Linked DNA regions of Chitinimonas arctica. The protein of the gene in region 1 binds, or shares a complex with, the protein of each later gene. Links are inferred from orthologs where the notes say so. Each region holds a gene or a part of one and is shown on either strand. Other genes may lie near its edges.

Region 1 (5,164 bases):
GCAGACCTGCTGCGCGATCCACGCTTTCCGCTGCGCCGCCACCTTCGCCGCCTCTATCCCGACCCCATCTCCGGCCAGGCGGACTGGCTACTGCTGCGCGGTCCCGATGGCGGCATCATGGGCATTGCCAGCCGCTCCACTGCCCAGCCGATCAAGCTGGACCTGTTCGATGAGGAAGATAGCGCGTTCAAGCAGAAGCGGCATTATTCGGAATGGTTGTTCGTGGCCGATATCGCGCCCAAGACACCGCGCATATTGACCTATTAACCGATCATTGCGGAAAGGTGGGAAACGCTGATTGGTCTTCAGGCTGCTTGAACATCTCACCGATAGAACTGGCCGACAACACTTGGTCGCCCCATTCTTCCCATTGTTCGGATGTTGCATCGCTCAATTGCTTCTCCACCCAGTCTGGCAAAGGACCGAATTTGCGTAGGAGCTGACGGTGTACCGTGTTGGCCTGACCCTGCTCTAGTCCTTTTTCCAGGCCCTCCTGTACATATTGTTGGCCCCAGAGATCCAAGTTCATCTTCAACATCGCTTCCACTCCTTGCAAGTCGCCAGCCTCTTCCAGCTGCGCTGACGGCCACTTGAACTGCGGGAACTTGGCAGGGATCAGTATATTGATGATCCACGCCTTTATCGCGTTCCGCAGCCCGTCATGCTCAGGCCCTGCCAAATAGCGCAGCAGCTTGCGTAAAACACTACGCCAGACTTCCGGGTTCTCGGCATTCTCCAGCCGAAAGATGTCCGCCACCACGTTCTCCAGCCCCATCAAATCTTGCTCCTGATAGGTGCCTTGGTCCAATAGCATATAACGCATGTGTGGCCGGAAATCCGGCAGCCTACCGGGACCCACGTCAATCATCTCATCCACTTCCAGCGGCGCGCTCCAACGCGGCGCGCCGTTGTACATCACGATAGGCAGGACGGGCGGCAGTTTGCTGCTGTCGGTCAATTTATATTGCTTCGGGTTCTTGTAGAGATCCAGGTATAGGTTCAGTACATAGCAGCCCACCCGTAGCGCCATGGTGGGATCGGTCTTGGATTGGAACTCCAGTATCAGGCAGATGTAAAGATCCTGGTCGGCCAGCCGCACCTTCCATATCACATCGGTTATTCTGCGGCGCCTTTTGTCGTCGATAAAACTGCCGTTGATGCGCTCCAGGGAGGAGAAATCCACTTTTTCCACCCATTCATCGCCGACGAAGTCGCGCAACAGATCCTCGACGGCACGGGGATAGGAAAACATGCACTTGTAGGCGGCGTCGTGATCGTCCTTGTCCATAGCGCGAGACTGCCAGGGTATTACCGCGCCGGGTATACGGCCTTCGCCTGAATTCAATAGGAGAGACTAACGCGCGTGCGCAAGTCCACTCCAGACAACTACCCCGCCCCAAACACCCGCTGCCGCAACTTGTGCAACTGGTCGCGCAATTCGGCCGCCTTTTCGAATTCCAGGTTCTTGGCGGCTTCCATCATGGCCTTCTCGATGGTCTTCAGCTGCTTGGACAAGGCTTTCTCGTCCATATCTTCCAGCAATAGCTGCTGCTTGCGCTCGTCCCGCTCGGCGCGGGCGCTGTCCATATCGTAGACACCGTCGATGATGTCCTTGATCCGTTTCACCACCCCGCGCGGGGTAATGCCGTTGGCTTCGTTGAAAGCCAGTTGCTTGGCGCGGCGGCGTTCGGTTTCGTCGATCGCCTTGCGCATCGAATCGGTGATGCGGTCGCCGTAGAGGATGGCGGTGCCGTTCAGATTGCGCGCGGCCCGGCCTATGGTCTGGATCAGCGAACGCTCGCTGCGCAGGAAACCCTCCTTGTCGGCGTCCAGGATGGCGACCAGGGATACCTCCGGAATATCCAGCCCCTCGCGTAGCAGGTTGATGCCGATCAGCACGTCGAACACGCCCAGGCGTAGATCGCGCAGGATCTCCACCCGCTCGACGGTATCGATTTCCGAGTGCAGATAACGCACCTTCACGCCATGTTCGGTCAGGTAATCGGTCAACTGCTCCGACATCCGCTTGGTCAAGGTAGTGACCAGGACCCGTTCGCCGATAAGCGTACGCTTGTGGATCTCGCTCATCAGGTCATCGACCTGGGTGCCTACCGGCCTCACGCTGATGAGGGGATCGACCAGCCCGGTAGGTCGCACCAACTGCTCCACCACCTTGCCCTGATGCTCGGCTTCGTAGGTGGACGGGGTGGCCGAGACAAATACCGTCTGCGGCATCATCTGCTCGAACTCGGCGAACTTGAGTGGGCGGTTATCCATGGCGCTGGGCATGCGAAAACCGTAGTCGACCAGGTTCTCCTTGCGCGCCCGATCGCCCTTGTACATGGCGCCGATCTGGCCGATCAGCACATGGCTTTCGTCCAGGAACATCAAGGAGCCTTCCGGCAGGTAGTTGATCAGGGTAGGCGGCGGCGAACCGGCCGGCTTGCCGGAAAAATGCCGCGAGTAGTTCTCGATCCCCTTGCAAAAACCCATTTCCTGCAACATTTCGAGATCGAACTTGGTGCGCTGGTCCAGCCTTTGCGCCTCGACCAGCTTATGGTCCTGATGAAAGAAGGACAGCCGGCTACGCAACTCGTCCTTGATGGTATCCATGGCCCGCAGCACGGTGGCGCGGGGCGTCACGTAATGGCTGGCGGGGAACACGGTGAAACGGCCCACGCGCTGCTGAATGCGGCCGGTCAAGGGGTCGAACAGATTGATGCTCTCGACCTCGTCGTCGAACATGCCGATGCGCACCGCCAGATCGGCGTTTTCGGCCGGGAACACATCGATCACGTCGCCGCGCACCCGGAATTTACCGCGAGTAAAATCGATCTCGTTACGATCGTATTGCATCTGCACCAGCCGGGTCACCAACTCGGCTTGCGGTACCTTCTCGCCCTCGCGCACATGCAGAATCATCTTGTGGTAGTCGGAGGGGTCGCCGATACCGTAGATCGCCGATACCGTGGCGACGATGATGCAATCGGGCCGTTCCAGCATGGCCTTGGTGGCACTCAAGCGCATCTGCTCGATATGCTCGTTGATCTGCGAATCCTTCTCGATAAACAGATCGCGGCTGGGTACGTAGGCTTCCGGCTGGTAGTAGTCGTAGTAGGAAACAAAGTACTCAACCGCATTTTCCGGAAAAAACTCACGGAACTCGGCGTATAGCTGCGCCGCCAGGGTTTTATTGGGCGCCATCACCAACGCCGGCCGGCCCGATTGGGCGATGACATTGGCCATGGTGTAAGTCTTGCCCGAGCCGGTCACCCCCAGCAGGGTCTGGAAACGCAGACCGTCGTCCAATCCCTCGAGCAATTCCGCGATGGCTTGCGGCTGGTCGCCGGCCGGTGGAAACGGTTGATGCAGGCGGTACGGACTGTTCGGGTAGGTAACGATCATGACGGCCTCCGGATGGGGCGATGATTGTAGCTTGCCAAGGGCGACTCCGGCAGCAATGAACTACACTGGAAGTTGCACTTTCCGGGATCTTGCCAGCATGTCGGATAACTGCCCTCCCATGGCCGAATGGCCCTACGCCAATATCCTGCTGAATCGCTTCGGCGATGCCTTGCTTGCCTTCGACAAGCAATTGGTCTGCCGCTTCGCCAACACCGCCGCCCTTGACATGCTGGGCGGCCAGATTGCCGATACCCAAGGCCAGCATGCCGCCATAATCTATCCGGCCGACCAGACCGACCGTCTGCAGCTGGCATTGGCGGCGGCATTGGGCGGCCAGGTCACCCATGCGCGGGCTTGGCGCGATTTGCCGACGCGCGGCCGCCGCTATCTGGATTCGCGCATCGAACCCTGTCTGAATGACGAGGGCCATATCGTCGGGGCGCTGCACAGCGCGCGAGATATCACCGAAATGGCGCAGACCGAAGAGCACGCCCGCTTGGCCGTGCTGATGTTCGAGCACAGTACCGAAGGCTTGATGGTATTGGGCGCCGACCAGCGCATTCGCCTGGTCAACCCGGCCTTCAGCGCGCTGACCGGCTTCGCCGCCGAAGATGTCCGCGGCGAGCTGCCCCAGCATCTGATGCCGTCCGGTCAGGGCATGGCCAACCCCTACCCCGATATCTGGCATACGCTGGAATACGACCCTGCCTGGCAAGGCGAAGTCACCTACCGGCGCCGCGACGGCCGCTTGCTGCCGACCTGGCAAAGCGTGGTGCGCGTGCGCGACGCGAATGGCCATATCGAGCATTACCTGGCCATGTTTACCGACCTGACCGAACTGCAGCGCTTCGAGCAGCAGATGGAACGGCTGGTCTACTACGATGTGCTCACCGGTCTACCCAACCGCGCCCTGCTGGCCGACCGCATCAGCCAATCCAGCTCGCGCGCCGAACGGATGGGCAATGGCATGGCGGTGCTATTTATCGACCTGGACCGCTTCAAGGCCATCAACGACACCTTGGGCCACCAGGATGGCGACCAGGTATTGCGCAACGTGGCGTATCGCCTGGCGGAACTGGTTGGCACCGAAATCACCGTCAGCCGCTATGGCGCCGACCAATTCGTGCTGCTTTACCCCGAGTTGTCCAGCCCCGCACAGGCAGCCGCCCTGGCGGATCGCCTGCTGACGGCCCTGGCGGAGCCGCACCATATCGGCGGCCAACCGCTGACCGTCACGGCCAGCCTGGGCATCGCCATCTATCCGGATGACGGCAAGCAAAGGGAAACCCTGATCCAGCACGCGGAAACCGCCATGCAGGCGGCCAAGAAAGCCGGCCGACAGGCCTTTCGCTTCTTCACCCAGGATATGAATCAACGCAGTGCGGAATTTCTGTTACTGGACAACCACCTGCGCAAGGCTGTCGCCACCGGCCAGTTCCTGCTGTATTACCAGCCGCAGATCGATATCCGTAGCCGAGCCGTGATCGGCATGGAAGCGCTGATGCGCTGGCGGCATCCCGAACTGGGCCTGGTCCCGCCCAATCGGTTTATCCCGGCCGCCGAGGAAAGCGGCCTGATCGTTCCCATGGGGGCGTGGGCCTTGAAGGAAGCCTGTATGCAAAACAAGATCTGGCAACAGGCCGGATTGCTGTATGCGCCCATCGCGGTCAATGTCTCGGCCCGCCAATTCGCCGAAAACCTGGAGGCGGTCACCCTGGACGCCCTGCGGGCCGCCGACCTGGCACCTGAATATCTGGAA
Region 2 (4,022 bases), 1.4 Mb from region 1 along the record:
TTCGTCCAATTGGTAGCAAGCCTCGGCCAGCTCCAGGGCAAAGTGTTCCGGTACTTCGGTGGTCGCGCCGGCGAACTGCTGCAGGGCCTTGGCCAGGATCTGCTGGGCGCGCGCCTTGTTGCCCTGCTTGATGGCCACCTGGCTCTCCATCACCGTGGCCAGCAGTTCCGCCTGGGCATCGTAGCGGAACTCACGCCTGACATCGGCGGCGGCGCGGGCGGCATCGTTGACATTGCCGCTGCCCAGGTGGGCCTTGGCCAGGCTGGAATAGTCGCCGGCGTCGCGCCAGAACGAGTATTTGGCGATATTGATGGTGGCCTGGAAGGATTTGACCGCGGTGTCGTAATCGCCGTTGCGCATGGCAACCTCGCCCAGCTTCTTCTGCCGCGACACATTGGCGGCCGATAGATCCAACGCTTTCTCCAGCACCGCCTGCGCTTCGCGGTGTTCATGTTCGGCCTGGTGGATGCGGGCCAGCCAGTCATAGGCTTCCATGACCCGCTCGTTCGTCGCCAGCAGTTGTTCGAACAACTGCCGCGCGGTGGCGAAATCCTTCAGATGGAATAGCGCCTTGGCCATGCCCATCCTGGCCCAGGGGATGTCACGGATATCCAGCACCCGCTGGTAAGTGTCGCGAGCCAGGCCGTAGTCGCCAATGGTCAGGGCGATACGGCCCTTCATCTTGAGGAAGTCGATCAGGAAGGGATCTTTGCGTTCTATGCGCTCATTGCATTCCGCCAGCGCCTTGAAATAGTCCTCGGTCATCATGGCCGCATCGAGGGCATTGAACTCGATTTTCTTGCGGTAGACGCGGTCCAGGCGCTGCTTCAGCTCCTCGCCGGTGAAGGGCTTGAGCAGATAGTCGTCGGGTGCCAGTTCGGCGGCGGAGATCACCATGCGCGAGCGGCGCTCGCCGGTGACGATCATAAACACCGCGGACGGCTTGATGAGATTGCGTAGTTTCAGTTCTTCCAGCAGATGCAGGCCATCGTAGCCATGGCCCAGATCGAAATCGCACAGGATCACGTCGTAATCGCCGCGCTTGACCATGCCTATCGATTCGGTGGCGCGGTGCGAGTATTCGATGCGTGTAACGCCGAAGCTCGACAGCGTCGCATTCATGGCCGAGCGCATTTCCTGTAACGCATCGATCACCAGGAAGCGCTTGCTGGAGTAGTCGACCTCGATGCCGCGCGTATAGGCGCGGGCCAGTTCCTGCTCGTGGTCGTCGTCGCCGCCGGCCCTGGCTGCACGGGCCGCGAACAAGGCTGAATTACCGGCAAACTCGGCCATAACCTCTCCTGTGGACGCACTGGAATATTGCGCGTACCCAAGCGGCAGCTCTCCACCCGGCACAGCCGGGTGCTTGCGGTTCGTGGTCACTCAACGATCCCTCGCTGGTTTATCCCACTCCCCCTCACCCGGGCGGCCCCACCCTCGCCGCCGCGAAGGAGCCTCGCTCACGCTCGTTAGCGCATTGAATCAGTGTGTCTTAATCCATCTAGTTATGGAGCGAGCGGACCCGTCGGACGCGTGATATTCACTCGCTCAATTAATTAGTGTAAGCCTTGCATAGTCAAGCGCAAGCCACTTTACGCCGACCGCGCCGAAGTTGACCTGCACGTTGGCGCTTTTGCCGGTGCCGTCGTAATCGACGACCACGCCGTGGCCGAACTTGGGGTGCTCGACATTGGCGCCCACCCTAAGCCCATGTTCCGGCGCGGTCTTTTCGATTTTTCGGGTGGGCATGGCGGCCGGCGCATAGCCACGGTTCAACCACTTCAGCAGGTCTTCCGGAATCTCGCTCAAGAAGCGCGAGGCGATGGAGAAACGGGTCTGGCCATGCAGCATGCGGCTTTGCGCCAGGCTGATATACAAGCGCTGGCGGGCGCGGGTGATGGCCACGTAGGCGAGCCGGCGCTCCTCTTCGACGGCCTCGTTGCTGCTCAGGCTATTGTCGTGCGGGAACAGCCCCTCCTCCACGCCCGTCAGGAAAACGGCGTGGAATTCCAGACCCTTGGCGGCGTGCACCGTCATCAGTTGCAGGGCGTCCTGGCCGGGGGCTGCTTCATGTTCGCCGGCCTCCAGGCTGGCTTGGGTGAGGAAGGCGGTGACGCTGTCCTCGTTGTCCTGGATAAAGCGGGCGGCGGCTGATACCAGTTGTTCCAGGTTTTCCAGCCGCTCCTGGCCTTCCTTGTCGTTACGATAGTGCTCGATCAGGCCCGACTGTTCGATGGCCAATTGCACCAGTTCGGTGAGATTCAAGCCCGCCATCTGGGCTCGCATACCCTCGATCAGCTGGACGAACTTGCCCACGGCGGCCGAGCTACGGCCGGCCCCGCCCGAGCAGGCGGCCAGCCAGATGCTGCTACCGCCGCCGCGCGCCGTTTCGCCCAGAATCTCCAGGGTACGGTTGCCGATGCCGCGTGCCGGGAAATTGATCACCCGCAGCAGGGCATTGTCGTCCTCGGGGTTGGCCATCAAACGCAGATAGGCCAGCGCGTGCTTGATTTCCTGCCGCTCGAAAAAGCGTAGGCCGCCATAAACCCGGTAGGGCAGACCGGATTGGAACAGGGCATGTTCAAGCACCCGTGATTGGGCGTTGGAGCGGTAGAGCAGCGCCATATCGCTGAGGTTCTGGCCCTCGCGGTGCAGTTGCCGTACTTCGTCCACGATAAACTGGGCTTCTTCGAAATCGCTGGCGGCTTCGAACACGCGGATCGGCTCGCCGGCCGCCTGGTCGGTCCACAGGTTCTTGCCCAGCCGGCCGCGATTGTGCGCAATCAAGGCATTGGCCGCGTCGAGGATATTGCCTTGCGAGCGGTAGTTCTGCTCCAGGCGTATCAGGGTATCGACCTTGAAGTCGGTTTCGAAGTCGCGCATGTTGCCGACATTGGCGCCGCGAAAAGCGTAGATGGATTGGTCGTCGTCGCCCACCGCGAACACGGCGGCACCGCCGCCGGCCAGCAGCTTGAGCCATTTGTACTGCAAGCGGTTGGTATCCTGGAACTCATCCACCAGCATGTAGCGGAAACGCGCCTGGTAGTGGCCGCGCAGCGCGGCATTGTCGCGCAGCAGTTCGTAGGAGCGCAGCAGCAATTCGGCGAAGTCCACCACGCCTTCACGCCGGCATTGCCGCTCATACTCCTCATAGAGGGCCTTGAGCTGGCGGGTGTAGTCGTCCCAGCATTCGACCTCGTGCGGCCGCCGGCCCTCTTCCTTGTTGCCATTGATGAAATTGGCCAGCTCGCGGGGCGGATATTTCTCATCATCGATATTCAGCGCCTTCAGCAAGCGCTTGATGGCCGACAACTGGTCGGCCGAGTCGAGGATCTGGAAGGTCTCCGGCAGGCCGGCATCGCGCCAGTGCATGCGCAGCAGGCGGTTGCACAGGCCGTGAAAGGTCCCGACCCAAAGCGAGCGGGCGTTGACCGGCAACTGGGCCGCGATGCGCGTCAGCATCTCCTTGGCGGCCTTATTGGTGAAGGTCACCGCCAGGATGCCGTGCTGGCTGGCCTGGCCGGTACTCAGCAGCCAGGCGATGCGGGTGGTCAGCACCCGGGTCTTGCCCGAGCCGGCGCCGGCCAGGATCAGCGCGGGGACCGCCGGCAGGGTGACGGCGGCATATTGTTCGGGATTGAGGCCGGAGAGTAGCGAAGACGACATGACGGCTCTTGTCTGAGCCGGCCGATGGAGCGGCCAGACCAAAAGTGGATGGAAGGGAATGCGCCCGATTCTAGCAAGCCGGCCAGGCGGGCCGGTAAACATATGTTGGACTTGCCGAATTGGGCACTCAGCCTGCACGCTTGTTCATGGCCTCTCCAGCCAAGCGCTTGTCCGGATTCGAAAATCGGTGGCTTGCCGGCACGCTCTTCGGCAGCCGCGTCCGGTATAATCCAAGCCCTTTTCTATCCCTTTTGGCCAGCCTCGCCTCATGAATGTTTTTTACGAAGAAGACGGTACCTTCAAAGTTGCTACCGTGATGAGCGAGACCGACGCCACCTTGCAGGTCGAGGACGCGC

Evidence for each region. The genes of interacting proteins can lie anywhere in the genome.
Region 2: the proteins of uvrB (region 1) and FNU76_RS10810 are in contact, whole or in part, in a crystal structure (PDB 7EGT), measured with the Thermus thermophilus proteins. The link is inferred for Chitinimonas arctica from one-to-one orthologs. Residues at the interface, in WP_096411307.1 of Thermus thermophilus: Glu23, Leu25, Arg26, Asp27, Gly28, Glu29, Arg30, Phe31, Arg55, Glu326, Asp327, Phe328, Glu379, Ser382, Gln383, His398, Gly400, Arg401; in WP_096412145.1 of Thermus thermophilus: His654, Arg656, Phe657, Gln666, Asp668, Glu669, Lys680, Arg681, Leu682, Ser683, Lys685, Tyr686, Ala687.

What each region holds. Positions count from the first base shown.
Region 1 is NZ_CP041730.1:934,220-939,383, forward strand. What follows is about bases 897-3,845. They hold uvrB (excinuclease ABC subunit UvrB), read right to left. Parts: upstream 3,406-3,845; coding sequence 1,387-3,405; downstream 897-1,386. Other genes in these bases: FNU76_RS04130 (Rpn family recombination-promoting nuclease/putative transposase), read right to left, coding at 897-1,288; FNU76_RS04140 (putative bifunctional diguanylate cyclase/phosphodiesterase), read left to right, coding at 3,503-3,845. Outside these bases: FNU76_RS04125 (type II secretion system protein), read left to right, coding at 1-267; more of FNU76_RS04130, read right to left, coding at 272-896; more of FNU76_RS04140, read left to right, coding at 3,846-5,164. UniProt on the Escherichia coli protein: The UvrABC repair system catalyzes the recognition and processing of DNA lesions. A damage recognition complex composed of 2 UvrA and 2 UvrB subunits scans DNA for abnormalities.
Region 2 is NZ_CP041730.1:2,373,246-2,377,267, reverse strand. The notes cover bases 1,108-4,022. They hold FNU76_RS10810 (UvrD-helicase domain-containing protein), read right to left. Parts: upstream 3,667-4,022; coding sequence 1,549-3,666; downstream 1,108-1,548. Other genes in these bases: FNU76_RS10805 (ribonuclease catalytic domain-containing protein), read left to right, coding at 3,935-4,022; FNU76_RS10815 (tetratricopeptide repeat-containing response regulator), read right to left, coding at 1,108-1,293. In the rest of the region: more of FNU76_RS10815, read right to left, coding at 1-1,107. UniProt on the Escherichia coli protein: A helicase with DNA-dependent ATPase activity. Unwinds DNA duplexes with 3'-5' polarity. Translocates on single-stranded DNA with 3'-5' polarity. Initiates unwinding more efficiently from a nicked substrate than double-stranded DNA.